3 regions of the Lysinibacillus sp. BS3 genome follow, and region 3 is predicted to be linked to each of the others. Evidence: riboswitches for the same ligand, from Rfam matches in the RefSeq annotation. Region 3 holds a riboswitch; each other region holds the start of a gene.

Region 1 (5,663 bases), 1.4 Mb from region 3:
TTGCAATAATCTTACCGTTAGCTAGTTTTTCCACCTCAGCAACATGGCGGTAACGAAGACCCTTTTCACATGCTTCATGAACCTGTTCAGCAGAGATACTATCGATCCCAATTACCTCTACATCTGACCAGTCAGGCTGCTCACCAAAAGCTAAGGCACTTAATATCATTAATTTTTTAAATGCATCCTGCCCAGATATATCATTATATGGATCTGCTTCGGCATAACCTAAGCCTTGTGCCTCTTTTAAAGCTGTTTCGAACGACCAGCCCTGTGCACGCATTTTTGTTAAAATATAATTACATGTGCCATTTAAGACACCTTGTATACGACTTACATCATTTACAAGTAAGATATTTTTCATTGTTTTTATCACAGGTACGCCACCAGCGGTAGTAGCCTCATAGCCTACAAAAACGCCATTAGCTTTTGCAAGATCCTGCAACTCCAAACCTCGTTTGGCAAACATCACTTTATTGGCAGTAATAACATGACATTTATGTTCCACCGCTCGCTTTAAATAACTGTATGCAGGTTCTTCGTTCACAATTGCTTCAAACACTACCTGCATACCTGGCTCTGCTAAGACTTCATCCATACTTGTTGTCATTAAATGTGCTGTACCTGGTACACGTTCACGACTAGCATCTGTCACTAAAATCTTCGCTACCTCTAATTCAATACCTAATTTATTTTTTAGCTCTTCTCGTTTTTCATTTAAAATATGGTAAATCCCCTGACCTACCGTTCCAAATCCTAAAATCGCTGCCTTTATAGTTGCCATTCTTGTTATTCCCTCCAACTTACATTCCGCAGTTTCATTAAAGCTAATTTTCCATGGGGTTGTGTCATGACAATTTGACACCCACCGCAGTCTTTAGCCAACAACTCTCTTTGTATGAGTTTCGCTATTTCTATATGTGTTAGGACACATACAAATTCAAATAATTCAAAATTTAACTTAAAGAAAATTGTAACGCAAATACACGCTTTGCACAAGAAAAATCTTTCTAGGAAGGACATTTGTTTTCTCTAGATGTGCAAAAGAAATCGGTTTCATTCCCTTTATTATACGTTTTATTAATCAATCTATAAGATTTGAACAAATATTGACTATTTACATTTCAATATATGAATGTCTTTCTTCTATTATATATATGTATGCTCAGACACTCATAACAATCCCTTTAAAGAAAAAACTCATTCCCTGTAGCAGCAGAGAATGAGCTTAAAAATATGAGGGGGTTTTAACTTGCTTTTGAAAGCAATTGATAACGATATTGTGCTAAAGCTTGTTGAACAAGACTAATCTCTTCTTCTGTAAAATTTGGTATTGCATACGTACGTTCCACTAATTGAAATGTACCATACTTCAAGTAAAACTCTGTCGCAGGAAGTGAGATATGGCTCACACCGTACTGTTCATATGCCTCAAATACTTCCTTTACAGTAAAGTCCTTTTCAGTAAAAACATGTTCTTGAAATGCTGTATGACCAAATACTTCCTGCCATTTTCTTTCGACTGATGTAAGAAGGTGTTGAATGGATTTATTGTTGACAAATACATGCCCTTCATTTAGCTCATATATTAGATAGGATACAATGTTTTGCGCACTATAGATGTTACCCATTTTAAACACTCCTTTATCATCAGTTTTTGGGAAGAGTAGTCACTGGCTAGGCAACTACTCTTCTATATATTCAAAAGTGGGGGAGCACTTATGAAACATTTACCTTTTAAAAAAAATTTTCGTACTGTTAACTTATTTCCTAGTATATAACATGGATTTAACAAAGTCAATAATACATATAAAATTACTTGGTATTATTTTTTATAAGGTTCTGATAATTAACGGATGCAGTAATAGATTGATGTAGCAACGTTTAACGCATTACCAAATGAGGCTAATCGAATGAGAAAATACGTTAACGTCACAACATCTTACCATTTTCTTTAAACTTTAAGCTTCTACTGTTTGTTCAGTTGTTGTAGCCTGTGTAATGGCTTGATCTAAATCAGCAATAATATCCTCTACTGCCTCTAAACCGATGGATAAGCGAATGAGCGACTCGGTTACACCAGCTTGAACTAATTCGTCTGCTGATAGTTGCTGATGAGTAGTGGAAGCTGGATGAATAATTAATGACTTTGCATCACCTACATTTGCTACATGTGAAAATAATTTCACGCTATCAATAAGCTTTCGCCCAGCTTCTCGTCCACCCTTTATGCCAAATGTAAGCACTGAACCGAAGCCATTTCTTAAATATTTTTTTGCTAACTCATGTGTCGGAAAATCTTCTAGGCCATTATAATTTACATACTCCACAGATGGGTGGTTTTGTAAATACTCAGCCACTGCCAATGCATTTTCATTGTGTTTAGGGATACGCAGATGAAGCGTTTCTAACCCTTGCAATAAATTAAAAGCAGCATCAGCACTTAATGTTGGACCAAAATCACGTAATAATTGTACACGTAGCTTTGTAGCAAAGGCAGCAGAAGCTGTATCAATTCCATAACGTAGACCATGGTAAGAGGCATCTGGTTCAGTAAAACCAGGGAATCGACCGCTAGTCCAATCAAACTTACCAGCGTCTACAACAACGCCCCCTAAAGTTGTACCATGACCTCCTATCCATTTAGTTGCTGAATGAACTACAACATCTGCGCCGTATTCAATAGGTGTAGAACCGTAAGGAGAAGCGAACGTGCTGTCAATAATTAATGGTAGACCATTATCATGTGCAATTTTAGCTACTGCTTCAATATCTAAAACCTTTAAACTTGGATTACCATAAACCTCTGCAAAGACAGCTTTTGTTTTATCAGTAATCGCTGCTTTGAAATTCTCTGGGTTTGTTTCATCTACAAAAATTGTTTTAATACCATAGTTTGGTAATGTGTTAGCAAATAAATTATACGTACCACCATATAAAGAACTAGCTGCTACTATCTCATCACCAGCTCCCGCTAGATTTAAAATGGAAAATGCGATAGCTGCTGCACCAGATGAAAGTGCTACTGCTGCTGTTCCACCTTCCAATAAAGCCACACGTTTTTCAAACACATCAACTGTTGGATTGGTAATTCGTGTGTAAATGTTCCCTGCTTCCTCTAAGGCAAAAAGACGTTGCGCATGAGCAGTGTCTTTAAATACGAAAGCAGTTGAGCGATAGACTGGAACTGTGCGAGAACCCGTCACTGGGTCTGGCTCTTGACCACCATGCAACAGCAATGTTTCTGGTTTAAAATTTGTCATTGTGTACCTCCAAATGGTTATTTTTTTACGATGGTACCGGAGATGAGGAGGATTTTTCTGTAGAAAACAAAAACCCTCTTCAGCTAAGAAGAGGGTTGCGGTTGCAAGTTTTCCTCCCCTTATCTGCCAGATCCAAGTAAGAATCTGTAGGAATTAGCACCTTAGTAAGCTCATTGCTTACTGGTTGCCGGGCATCATAGGGCCTATCCCTCCGCCGCTCTTGATAAGAGTATGAGATTCAATTTCCATCGTTGTTACACAGTATAAACATAGAGTTTTTTTCTGTCAACAAGTAAATTTTATTTTTTCCGAAACTTCTGTCTGCTCTTATACGTAATATGAACGCATACACTATTTTAGAAAAAATTTTGAGAGGAGTATTTTTATGGTAAAGGCCGTGATCATTTTTCTTATGATTGGCTATTTAATAGGCTGTATTCACGGCTCTAAAGTGGCTCAATTTTTATCGGGGGTTGATTTAAAAAAGGCTGGCCACGGTAATGCTGGTGCCTCTAATGCTACTCTTTCCCTTGGCTGGAAGTATGGCGTTTTAGTAGCCCTCATCGATATAGGCAAAGGCGTTGTCGCTATTATAGGTGCGCATTTTTATCTAGCGGACGCTATTCATTTAACAGAAGAACAAATTTGGCTGCTTACTTATATTATGGCTGCTGGGGTTATTTTAGGTCATAATTTCCCCTTCTACATGGGCTTCAACGGCGGGAAAGGAACGGCCTCCATCATTGGTATTTTACTTGCTGTTGATTGGAAGATTGGTTTATTTGCACTTATTTTATTTGTTATTTTATCCTTTGCAACAAATTATTTAATTGTAGGTGTTCTAGAATTTTATCTCGTGTTTTGTACAGCAACTTATTTATGGATTCCTGGCATTGGCCCAACCATTATAGCTCTTCTTCTTTTTGGCATAGCCATCATCCTGCACCTCGAAAATATTAAACGATTAGTCAATGGAACAGAGCCTAAAGTAACTTCTGCCTTTAAGAAAAAGAAATAATATTTAATGGATATTTTTGTATTTTTTGTGACCGTATTTTTTCTCTTTATCTACTCATATTGCTGTAAAAAACACCATTTTCACATAGATTTTTTTCTACAATAAAATAGACATATTCTTATCTCAATAAAACATTATACAGGCCGATGTTATGGATAATAATCGTCATTTTTATCGTAGAAAGGATGAGAAAATATGTCTTCACCAAAGCAAGCAGCTACAAAACTTAATTTAAAGCCACTATGGATTGGCTTGGCATTCGCGTTACTAATCATTATTACCTTCTTACCTAACAATGGTGATTTACCTATAGCTGGGCAACGAGCTTTAGCCATTTTAGCTTTTGCAGTCATCCTTTGGGTTACAGAGGCCGTTTCATATCCTGTGAGCTCGGCCATGATCATTGCACTAGTAACTGTTTTACTAGGACTCGCTCCGTCAATGGATAATCCAACTACAGAGCTAGGAACAGCTAGCGCATTAAAATTATCTTTAAGTGGCTTTAGTAATTCTGCCGTTGCTTTAGTAGCAGCAGCTCTTTTTCTAGCGGCAGCAATGCAAATTACTAATCTACATAAACGACTTGCACTTTGGATTCTTTCACTGGTAGGAACGAAAACAAAAGCTATCGTATTTGGCGCTATTTTAGTGTCTATCGTCCTCGCATTTTTTGTACCTTCTGCTACAGCACGAGCTGGCGCGGTAGTACCGATATTGCTTGGAATGGTGGCAGCATTTGGTTTACCACGTGATAGTCGGCTTGCTGCCTTATTAGTTATTACTTCGGTACAAGCCGTTTCCATTTGGAATATTGGTATTAAAACTGCAGCAGCTCAAAATATGGTGGCTTTAAACTTTATCCAAGAGCAATTTAATGTGGATATTTCATGGGGTGCTTGGCTACTTTATGCAGCCCCCTTCTCAATTATTATGTCGATCTTTTTATTTTTCATTATGATTGCTTTAATTAAACCTGAGACTAGCAATATCGAAGGTGGTAAAGAGGTCATCAAAAAACAGCTTGCAGAGCTTGGCCCATTAAAGGCTCCTGAAATTCGTTTAATCATTACATCCGTAGTTTTACTATTTTTCTGGGCAACTGAAGGGAAGCTACATCCATTTGATACGACAACAGTCACAATTATTGCTATCGCGATTCTATTAATGCCTAAAATCGGTGTGTATTCATGGAAGGAAGTTGAGCCTCATATTCCATGGGGGACAATTATCGTCTTTGCGGTAGGCATTATGTTAGGAACCATTTTACTAAATACGCAAGGTGCTGCATGGTTATCAGATAAAGTTTTTGGTTCACTTGGGCTAGATACTATGCCTTTACTAGCAACCATCGCACTCGTAACTTTATTTAACATTTTGATTCA
Region 2 (5,663 bases), 1.5 Mb from region 3:
AAAAGCAAAGCTTCTTTACTTAAATTACCCGAACAACCCTACAGGTGGTACAGCATCACTTGCGTTTTTTGAAGAGACCGTTCGCTTTGCGAAGGAGCACAATATTATCGTATCACATGATTTTGCTTATGGGGCAATAGGATTTGACGGTAATAAACCAGTTAGCTTCCTTCAAGCAAAGGGTGCAAAAGAAGTAGGAGTTGAAATGTATACATTATCGAAAACCTATAATATGGCTGGCTGGCGTATAGGCTTCGCTGTAGGGAATGCCGAGATTATTGCTGCTATTAATCTAATTCAGGATCATCTGTTTTGTAGTCAATTCCCTGCCATTCAACAAGCCGCAGCAGTAGCACTGACGGCTTCCCAGCAATGTGCGGATGAACTACGAGCTACTTATGAGCGTCGCCGCAATGTACTCATTGAAGAAGCTCGAAGAATTGGCTGGCATGTTACGGCTCCAAGTGGCTCCTTCTTCGCATGGCTCCCTGTACCACTAGGCTATACAAGTGAACAGTTTGCTGATCTTTTGCTCGAAAAAGCTGATATCGCTGTAGCAGCAGGTAATGGCTTCGGTCAATATGGTGAAGGCTATGTACGCGTAGGATTGCTGGTTAGTGAGGAGCGCTTACGTGAAGCAATCCATAGAATCGAGCAATTACAATTGTTTAAAAGATAATGACGCCGTATCCTGTAGCTATCCCTAGCTACAGGATTATTACTATTTTTCAATTTTCCTTGGTTGCCCTAAACCATTTTCTAATGGATAAAATTGAACATGACCTGTTTCATCATCCCATTTTCGAATATGTTGAATCCCTTGTACCTCTGCCAACACGATGTCAGCAGTAATAACAGGGTTGCCCCCTTTTATTAAATGCCCACCTGATACAACACCCCATTGATCGCTCATAGAACCATGGAAATGTGTCTCATATCCACCATCTCGCTTACACACCACACCTGAACCTTGAATAAATTCTAATGGTCCCTCTTTTTCAATCACATCACTAAAACGAACTTGAATTTGAGCTGTTGCATCTGGCACTAAATAAACAAAGCTGCTTTTTTGAAAGCTGCCAATACAGCTTACAATTGTTGCTGACTCTATGCTATTCTCTTTGCAAAGCGCTTCAATCCCTTCAATGATATCTGTTCCCGTTAGAAAACGAGCACTAATAACCTTACCAAATGAACCTATACCATAATTAACTCTTACAGACATTGTTATCCCTCTTTTGCGTCGAAATATTATAATTATATAAAAAATTTAAAAATTATTTATTGACTTACTATACCCTATAAATTATATTAGTTCTATCGGAATTACAAAAAAATATTATAAATCTCTTATCAAGAGTAGCTGAGGGACTGGCCCTATGAAGCTCGGCAACCTCCTTTTTATAGGAAGGTGCTAAATCCTGCAAACGATCTTCGTTTGATAGATAAGAGAGGACATCTTTTCATGAGCCTCTCTTAATTTGTAAGAGAGTTTTTTTATTTTCAAAAAACCGATAAAAACAATCTTGGAGGTATTTTCATGAAAAAGAAAAATAAATTTTTAGTAGGTTTAGCAAGTTTAACATTAGTAGCAGCTTTAGCAGGCTGTGGCTCTAAAGAAGATAGTAAAAGCCAAGCTGAAGGAATTGATGAAAAGAAAATCGTTGTAGGCGTCACTTCTGGTCCACACGAACAAATTGCAGAAGTAGCCGCTAAAGTAGCAAAAGAAAATGGGCTAGAAGTAGAACTAAAATCATTTTCTGACTATGTTTTACCTAATACATCCTTAGCTGAAGGTGATCTTGATGCGAACAGCTATCAACACGAGCCTTTCCTAGATACATTTAATAAAGACCATGATACAGATTTAGTACCAGTGGGCAAGACGATTTTAAATCCAATGGGTATCTACTCAGAAAAATATAAATCCTTTGATGACATTCCTGACGGTGCAACGTTTGGCTTACCAAATGACCCAACGAATGGAGCACGTGCCCTCTTTGTTTTACAGGAAGCTGGCTATATTAAGTTAAAAGAGGGTGCAGACTTAACAGCCTCGATCCGTGATGTAGAAGAAAACAAAAAGAATTTAAAATTCATTGAATTAGAGGCAGCTCAAATTCCTAAACAACTTAGTGAAGTAGATGTAGCAGCTATTAATACAAACTTTGCACTAGAAGCTGGCATTAACCCTAAAGATGACTCTATTTTATTGGAATCTACTGATTCTCCATACGTGAACTATATTGTTGTACGTGCTGAAAATGAAAATGATCCAACAATTAAAAAGTTCGTTGAGGCTTACCAATCTGACGAAGTGCGTCAATTCATCGAAGAGGAATTCAAAGGTTCTGTAATCCCTAGCTGGTAATATGTTCAGAAAGCTTCTATAAAGCCAAAGAATCTGCTGAAATTCCCCAATGGGAAGACGAGCAGATTCTTGCTTTTTAGAAGGTTGAGAAAGGAGCAAACAATCGCATGATTCAATTACAAAATATCTCAAAAGAATTTAAATCGAAAAAAGGCATCATAAAAGCTGTGGATGGCATCAACCTTCACGTAAAAAAGGGACAAATTCATGGTGTAATCGGCTATAGTGGTGCTGGTAAAAGTACACTCATTCGTTGCGTTAATCTACTAGAACGTCCTACAGCAGGAAAAGTAGTGATAGACAATGTAGACATTACGACCCTTTCTCTTCACGAATTACGTCAAACACGCCAAAAAATCGGGATGATCTTCCAGCACTTTAATCTCTTAAAAACAGCAACAGTTTACAATAATATTGCAGTTCCCTTAAAGCTACTAGGCTATAAAGAGGCGGAAGTAAAAAACCGAGTAGCTAAGTATGCTGAAATTGTCGGTTTAACAGATAAACTAGATAGTTACCCAAATCAACTTTCAGGTGGTCAAAAACAGCGTGTGGCTATTGCACGTGCCTTAGCACAGGAACCAGAGATTTTACTTAGTGACGAAGCAACAAGTGCACTTGATCCTGAGACAACGGAAGCCATTCTTGAATTGTTGTTAAAAATTAATCGTGAATTAGGCATTACGATTCTGCTCATCACACATGAAATGAATGTAATTCAAAAAATTTGCGATGAGGTTTCTGTTCTAGAATCAGGGAAAGTTGTGGAATTTGGCACAGCGATTGAACTTTTTGCGAAACCGAAGCACCCTACAACGCGAAAGTTTTTAAATACAATTTCACAACGTAATTTATCCCCCTCTCTTATTGAGCAATTAAATGTTTCAGGAAGTGTAATCCGTTTAACATTCCTTGGTGAAAGTACTGGTAAGCCATTATTAGCAGAAGTCACTAAGGTATATGATGTGCAACCAAATATTTTAACAGCTAATATCATTGAATTAAAAAACGGTATTGTCGGCAATATTGTGGTGCATTTACATGGCGAAATGCAGATTGTCCAAAAGGCGTTAACATATTTTTCAGAAAATGGCGTGGCAGTGGAAGAATTAGGAGGTGCATTCAATGAGTAGTATCCAAAGCTTCTTTACAGATTGGTCAGATGTTATTGGCAAAGCAATTATCGAAACATTTCAAATGGTCGGAATTTCATTATTTTTCTCCATTCTGATTGGCATTCCATTAGGGCTATTAATCGTTTTAACACGACCAGGACAATCCTTTGAAAATAAATTTTTCTATCAGTTTTTTAATCTATTTATCAATATTGTTCGCTCTGTTCCATTTATCATTTTATTATTCTTCATCTTACCTTTTACCAAGTTAATTGTAGGTACAACAATTGGTGTTAAAGGTGTAATCGTTCCACTAGTTGTTTACACAGCTCCTTATATTGCACGACTGATGGAATCTGCGCTTTTAGAAGTGGATTCCGGAGTAGTAGAAGCCTACACAGCCATGGGTATTAAACGTCGCCATATCATTTGGCATGTCCTATTACGTGAAGCGCGACCATCTATTATTTTAGGCTTAACAATTGCCACAATAGGATTAATTGGTGCAACAGCAATGGCAGGAATGGTTGGTGCTGGCGGTTTAGGTGACCTTGCCTATCGTTATGGTCATTTGCGCTATGAGGTTGATGTGATGTATGCAACTGTCTTTATCTTAATCATCCTTGTGCAGAGCATTCAATCCATTGGTAACCGCTTCGCCGCGAAGTTGAAAAAAGATTAAGAGGAGAATGAAGATGACAAACGAAATTTATGTAGAGAAAAGTGGCTATATTGCAACGTTAGTATTAAACCGCCCGGATAAACGGAATTCTTTATCAAGGGCAATGTTTCAAGCCATAGTAGACCAACTAGAGCTGCTCCGTATAGATTCTTCCATCAAACTTTTAATTGTTCGCGGTGTCAATGAAGTAGCCTTTTCTTCCGGTGCAGATATTAGCGAGTTTTTAGATGTTCGTTATGCTACAGACAATGCTAAAGCCTATAATGAATTGGCTCTAAAGGCGATCGATGCTCTCTATAAATTTCCACACCCGACAATTGCTATGATTCAGGGCTTAGCAATTGGTGGTGGCTTAGAGTTAGCAAATGCTTGTGATTTTAGAATAGCAACGCCTAAGAGTAAGCTAGGCATTACCGCTGCAAACATAGGTATTGTATATAATTTAGAAAGCACGAAACGTCTCATCAATATTGTTGGTGTCGCTAAGGCAAAGGAAATTTTGTACACAGCTACTATTTTTACAGCTGAAGAAGGAAAAAATATTGGTTTAATTACGGCCCTACACGAACCAGAGGAAATTGATGAGGCGACATTGCAATTCGCTGAACATTTATTAAGTAAATCATCCATTGCAAACGCAGGCATCAAAAAAATTATCCAAGCAATTGTTGATGGTGAAATTGAAGAAAACGATGAGCTGGCACAGTTAGTTTTGGATTCATTTAGTTCAGACGATTATAACGAAGGTATTCAAGCCTTTTTAAATAAAAGAAAGCCTATTTTCAATAAATAAGTGAGGTAGTAACGATGACAAACATAACTGATGGCGATCTACTCTTAAAAAATATAACTGCTCAAGCCCCCTTCCCCATTTGCTTTGCAGATTTAGAAAAGGCTGTAGCGGAAAAAATCGAAGCTGGCCCTTTTGGCTACATCCGTTCAGGTGCTGGCGGTGAACAAACACTGCGCAATAATCGTGCAGCTTTTGAGAAGTATTCCATTGTTCCCCGATTTTTAAATGATGTGTCAAACGTTGATACATCGGTTCATTTGTTTGGTAAAACATATCCAACTCCTTTGCTTTTTGCTCCTGTGGGCATGAACGGAATGGTTCACGATGAAGGTGAGCTTGCCGTTGCACGTGCCGCCCAGTTTTTAAATATCCCTTATATACAAAGCACTGTGTCCACTTTTGCTCTTGAAGAAGTTGCTCAAGCTGCGCCTTCTGCAACAAAATGGTTTCAATTATATTGGTCTACTAATGAAGAAATTGCTTTTAGCATGGCTGCACGTGCGGAGGAAGCTGGATTTGAAGCGATCGTTTTAACTGTCGACACCGTAATGCTAGGCTGGCGTGAAGAAGATGTACGCAATCAATTTTCACCATTGAAGCTAGGCTATGCAAGAGGAAATTATATGAATGATCCCGTTTTTACAGCCACTTTACCTGATGATTCATTCGAGTCCTACGTACAAGGTGTCTTGCAAAATGTCT
Region 3 (5,663 bases):
AGACAGAAGAGGAGCATTGTAATGACGATTCAATTTTTCCATTATCCGAAATGTACAACATGTAAAAAGGCACAGAAGTGGTTAAATGAGCATGAGGTTTCCTATGAAGAGGTACATATCGCAGAGCAACCTCCCACTAAAGAAGAATTAACAGCTATTTGGCAAGCTAGTGGACAGCCTTTGAAGAAATTTTTTAATACCTCAGGCATGAAATATCGTGAGCTTGGCTTAAAGGACAAGTTAGCGGAAATGACGGAGGATGAGCAGCTTGAGCTACTTGCTTCAGATGGCATGTTAATTAAACGTCCCATCGTGACAGATGGAAAAAAAGTTACTTTAGGTTTTAAAGAAGTAGATTTTGAGCAAGCTTGGAAATAACCGTATTAAACCTTGTATTTATAGGAGAAGTATGGCACACTGAAAGTGAATATATTACATATTTATGGAGGGGTTTTTTGCATGAGCACACCTAAAGACTTACGATACTCTGAAGAACATGAATGGGTAAAAGTAGAAGATGGAAAAGTACGTATTGGTATTACTCACTTCGCACAATCTGAATTAGGAGATATCGTATTCGTTGAGCTTCCACAAGTTGGCGACGAAATCAAAACAGATGATCCATTCGGTAGCGTAGAATCAGTAAAAACTGTTTCTGAATTATATGCACCAATCTCAGGTACTGTAGTTGAAGTAAATGCAGATTTAGAAGATAGCCCAGAATTCGTTAATGAATCACCATATGAAAAAGCATGGATGATCGTTGTTGAGCCTGCTGACGCATCAGAAGTTGAGAAACTAATGACAGCAGAGCAATACGAAGAAATGATCGCTGAATAAGACAAGCCATAATCGAAAAACGTCGGAAACTACCGGCGTTTTTTGTTATATAATGACTTATAAGTGGGGATCTCTAAATGGAGGTGGCGTAATGTTCGAGGGAAAATGCTTGATAGTAGAAGGGCGCTCAGATAAGCTACAAATTGAGCCTATTTTGAATGAGAATGTTACAATACTATGTACGAATGGTACAATTGGTGTGCATCAATTAGAAGAACTACTGGATCCCTATGAGGGCTGTGAGCTATTTACTTTTTTTGATGCAGATACTTCTGGTGATAAGCTACGTGCATTAATGGACAGACATTATCCAGAGGCTGAGCATCTGCGCACAATGCCAACATACAAGGAAGTAGAAACGACACCAAGAAAAGTGCTAGCAATGATCTTACTGCGTGCACATTTTTCAATCCATAATGAATATATTTTGTAAGGTTGCGTGAGTAAATGGAAGAATGGTCAATAGAGCAGTGGGAAGCGGCTAAACAGTCGGGAGAGAAAACTGCATTTTATTTATATACACCGATGTGTGGAACGTGTGCAGTGGCATCTAAAATGATGTCCATTATTGAGCAATTACTGCCACAGCTACAAATTGGTAAAGCAAATATCAACTTTTTGGAACACATAGCTTATGAGCATCAAATTGAAAGTGTTCCATGTCTACTCATCAGTGATGGCGGAAAAGTGACAGAAAAGATTTATGCTTTTCAATCCGTACCATTTTTATATGAATTGTTAAAAAAATCAATTGACTGAACTTTACTAGCGTGGTAAAGTATCAAATATATTACTAAAACATTAAATATATCGAACTCTTATGAAGAGTGGCGGAGGGAAGTGCCCTATGAAGCCCGGCAACCATCACAATGTGAAAAGGTGCCAAATCACCCAAAGATTTTTCTTTGAAAGATGAGAGAACGGTTTAACGTATCATACGTGACCCCTTCTACTTGTCTGTGAGTGAAGGGGTTTTCTATATGAGAAAAGGAGTATTCGCTATGATCCAGCTTCAAAATATTACAAAGAAATACAAAACAGCAAATGGCGAATTAACGGCAGTCAAAGACGTCAACCTTACTATTAATAAAGGTGAAATTTTTGGCATTATCGGCTATAGTGGTGCTGGTAAAAGTACCATGATTCGTTTATTAAACGGTTTAGAGAAACCGACAGCAGGAACAGTAACGGTGAACAATCAAGAATTTTCATCGATAAAAGGGCAAAAGCTTAGAGCAGCTAGACAAAAGGTAAGTATGATTTTCCAGCATTTTAATTTACTTTGGTCAAGAACAGTTGCCGAAAATATTGCATTCCCTTTAGAAATCGCAGGCTTCCCAAAGGCTCAACGTGAAGCGCGTGTGAAGGAATTAATTGCCCTTGTAGGCTTAGAAGGGCGCGATAAGGCATATCCATCCCAGCTTTCTGGGGGACAAAAGCAGCGTGTAGGAATTGCACGTGCATTAGCGAATAATCCAGAGGTTTTACTATGTGATGAGGCGACATCCGCACTCGACCCTGAAACAACGGATGCCATTCTTGATTTACTCGTAGATATAAATGAACGCTTAGGCTTAACAATCGTCCTGATTACCCACGAAATGCATGTCATCCGCAAAATTTGTCATCGTGTAGCGGTGATGGAGGCAGGCGAAATTGTGGAACGTGGTGAGGTATTACAAGTCTTCCAAGCCCCACAGGCGGCTATTACTAAGAAGTTTGTATCTCAAATTACAGACACTAAGGAAACACAGGATACGGTAGCACAAATTAAAACAAACTATCCAACTGGACAACTTGTCAAATTGATTTTTGTTGGTGAAAAAACAGAACAGCCTGTCATCTCACATCTTGTGAAACAATTTGATGTAGAAGTAAGTATTGTTCACGGAAATATTTCGCAAACAAAAAATGGTGCATATGGTACATTGATTGTGCAAATTGATGGCTCTCAGACAAACGTCACTGAAGCCCTTCGTTATTTAAATACAGTGGAAGTACAGACGGAGGTGATTGAAAATGCTAACTAATCTCTTTCCGAATGTAGACTGGGAAAATATGTGGCAAGCTACCTATGAAACTTTATACATGACAGCTATATCAACGGTTGTGACATTTATTCTTGGGTTAGTCATTGGTATTGTTCTATTTCTAACTAGCCCCAATCAGTTATGGGCAAATAAAATCGTTAACTTTTTAACAGGATCACTCGTTAATATTTTCCGTTCCATTCCATTTATCGTATTAATTATTTTATTAATTCCATTTACGAAGTTTTTACTAGGTACAATTCGCGGTGCCAATGCGGCGTTACCTGCTTTAATTATCGGTGCAGCACCGTTTTATGCTCGTATGGTATTAATTGCGTTACGTGAAATTGATAAAGGTGTGATTGAAGCAGCCCGTTCAATGGGAGCAAAAACTTCTACGATTATTTGGAAAGTATTGGTTCCGGAATCATTACCAGCTTTGATTTCTGGTATCACTGTAACGGCTGTTGCTCTTGTAGGATATACAGCGATGGCAGGAATTATTGGTGCAGGTGGTCTTGGTAACTTAGCTTTCTTAGACGGCTTCCAGCGAAATCGCCAAGATGTGACATTAATGGCAACTATTTTGATCTTAGTAGTCGTATTTATTATTCAATGGATTGGTGATTTAATTACCGAGAAAATTGATAAACGCTAGCACGAAAATGAGGTTATTCCGGTTTTTACCGCTAACATATTTTAAACAAATAAAAGGGAGTGTCATAAATGAAAAAGTTATTAGCAGGATTATTTTTATCAATACTTGTACTAGCATTAGCAGCTTGCGGTACAGATAAAAAAGAAGATGAAAAATCAGCATCTGGCGATCAAACAGATAGCAAAGAAAACGTAATATTAAAAGTAGGTGCTTCTAATACACCACACGCAGTTATTTTAGAAAAAGCAAAACCGATCTTAGCTAAAGAAGGCATAGACCTTAAAATTGAAACGTATACAGATTATGTTCTACCAAACCAAGATTTAGACTCAAAAACACTTGATGCAAACTATTTCCAGCACATTCCTTACTTAGAGCTACAAATTAAAGACAATGGCTATGATTTCGTTAATGCAGGTGGCGTTCATATTGAACCAATCGGTATTTACTCTAAAAAATATAAAACGTTAGAAGACCTGCCTGAAGGCGCAACAATTTTACTTTCTAACTCAGTATCTGACCATGGTCGTATGCTGTCATTGTTAGAGGCTAAAGGCTTAATCAAATTAAAAGAAGGCATTGATAAAACAGCAGCAGAATTAAAGGATATTGAAGAAAATCCTAAAAACTTTAAATTCGATGCAAATACTGCCCCAGAAATGCTTGTACAAATGTACGAAAACGATGAAGGCGATGCAGTACTTATCAATTCTAACTTTGCCATCGATAACGGTTTAAACCCAATTGAAGATGCTATTTCTCTTGAAGATAAAGAATCTCCATATGTTAACATCATCGCTGTACGTGCAGGTGATGAATCAAAACCTGAAATTAAAAAATTATTAGAAGTATTAACATCTAAAGAAATCCAAGACTTCATTTTAGAAGAGTGGAAAGGTGCAGTAGTACCGGTAAAATAAGAATTAAAAATTTTATAAAAGGGTACATAAGTTTAACGACTTATGTACTCTTTTTTATTTGTAGTTAAATTGATGAGAAACTATGTATTTTTTATGACGTCTATTTATTGTTTAGTCACATTTATTACTATAGTAATGTTGTTAATCTACGAAATAAATGATAGAAAGTAATAATAAGAAAAAACTAGATGGAGTGATTCTAATGAATGATATAAAATTCACCCATGACATCATGCAAGAACATGAAGTAGAGCGCTACTTTAAAATATGGCGAGAAAGTGTTATTAGATCACGCCTTACTATAACAGCAGTCTTTTTAAAAACAGCTAATGCTACACAACTGAATGAAAATGTGAATGATCAAGTTACCTCGTTTTTACAATCAAAAATACGCAAGACAGACTTGCTTTTTCAATTATCCGACGGGGATCATTGGGGCATCTTCTTTTTACAAAGTAGTGATGTAGAAGCTAGGGCGTTTTTAAAACGAATATTTGCCATCTTAAAAGCAGAACGGAAGTTCCAACAGATTGCATTAAAGGCCTCTATAACAGAAATAAGAAATAATAACGTTATTTTTGAAGAGCTGTTAAATAAAAATAAACAGATGTTATCAGGGGATGAGCAATTAACATGGAGTATAGCAGAGGTAAAGGATTACTGTGAGCAACCAACTGAATTAGTGAAAGTTAGTATTATTGAGCAAAACGCCATTTTTAGACAAGTATTAGAGTCAACGCTTAAGCAAATAAATATCCCTTATTTTTCTTTAGATGTAAAGGTTTATGAGGATGGCTATAGCTTTTTGCAATCGGATGATTATAAATCAGGGCATATGCATCTAATTCTTATGAATGATATTTTACCGCTGAAAAATGGCTTAGAAATATTGCATATCTTACGACATATGCCAAATGAAAAGAAATTTATTATTTATATGATGTCAGAACGCAATTCTGAAGGGGCAGCGCTTAATGCTTATGAGGGCGGTGTTGATGAATATATTGTCAAACCATTTAATTTACGTTTGCTAGAAGCCAAAATTAAAAGAACGTTTGCGAGGTTTTGGCAATGATCAAGCTGACTGTTTCGACAATTTTAGCAATAATTTCCTTTTTATTAGTTGTGCTCTTTATCTTTTTTATGTATTTACTTGTTCAGCGACAGCGTGAAAGCTATTTTGAAAAAGTTCGTGACCGTTATTTACAAAATTAT

The links. A riboswitch is a leader RNA that binds a small molecule or an ion and turns the genes downstream of it on or off. The one in region 3 is predicted to bind S-adenosylmethionine.
Region 1: linked by a shared signal. The riboswitch ahead of AAJG31_RS11565 (O-acetylhomoserine aminocarboxypropyltransferase/cysteine synthase family protein) and the one ahead of AAJG31_RS18325 (methionine ABC transporter ATP-binding protein) in region 3 are both predicted to bind S-adenosylmethionine.
Region 2: linked by a shared signal. The riboswitch ahead of AAJG31_RS11170 (MetQ/NlpA family ABC transporter substrate-binding protein) and the one ahead of AAJG31_RS18325 (methionine ABC transporter ATP-binding protein) in region 3 are both predicted to bind S-adenosylmethionine.

What each region holds. Positions count from the first base shown of each region.
Region 1 is NZ_CP154860.1:2,338,778-2,344,440, forward strand. Features, by position in the region: gene AAJG31_RS11555 (homoserine dehydrogenase) at 1-784, opposite strand, end outside; gene AAJG31_RS11560 (hypothetical protein) at 1,248-1,631, opposite strand; gene AAJG31_RS11565 (O-acetylhomoserine aminocarboxypropyltransferase/cysteine synthase family protein) at 1,962-3,263, opposite strand; SAM riboswitch class I at 3,380-3,493, opposite strand; gene AAJG31_RS11570 (glycerol-3-phosphate acyltransferase) at 3,649-4,281, shown strand; gene AAJG31_RS11575 (DASS family sodium-coupled anion symporter) at 4,477-5,663, shown strand, end outside.
Region 2 is NZ_CP154860.1:2,238,718-2,244,380, forward strand. Features, by position in the region: gene AAJG31_RS11160 (pyridoxal phosphate-dependent aminotransferase) at 1-679, shown strand, start outside; gene AAJG31_RS11165 (DNA-binding protein) at 722-1,225, opposite strand; SAM riboswitch class I at 1,348-1,452, shown strand; gene AAJG31_RS11170 (MetQ/NlpA family ABC transporter substrate-binding protein) at 1,541-2,371, shown strand; gene AAJG31_RS11175 (ATP-binding cassette domain-containing protein) at 2,479-3,504, shown strand; gene AAJG31_RS11180 (methionine ABC transporter permease) at 3,497-4,168, shown strand; gene AAJG31_RS11185 (enoyl-CoA hydratase-related protein) at 4,182-4,961, shown strand; gene AAJG31_RS11190 (alpha-hydroxy acid oxidase) at 4,976-5,663, shown strand, end outside.
Region 3 is NZ_CP154860.1:3,709,683-3,715,345, forward strand. Features, by position in the region: gene AAJG31_RS18305 (arsenate reductase family protein) at 22-378, shown strand; gene gcvH (glycine cleavage system protein GcvH) at 460-840, shown strand; gene AAJG31_RS18315 (hypothetical protein) at 932-1,273, shown strand; gene AAJG31_RS18320 (thioredoxin family protein) at 1,288-1,599, shown strand; SAM riboswitch class I at 1,656-1,759, shown strand; gene AAJG31_RS18325 (methionine ABC transporter ATP-binding protein) at 1,842-2,870, shown strand; gene AAJG31_RS18330 (methionine ABC transporter permease) at 2,860-3,528, shown strand; gene AAJG31_RS18335 (MetQ/NlpA family ABC transporter substrate-binding protein) at 3,597-4,448, shown strand; gene AAJG31_RS18340 (response regulator) at 4,651-5,523, shown strand; gene AAJG31_RS18345 (HEAT repeat domain-containing protein) at 5,520-5,663, shown strand, end outside.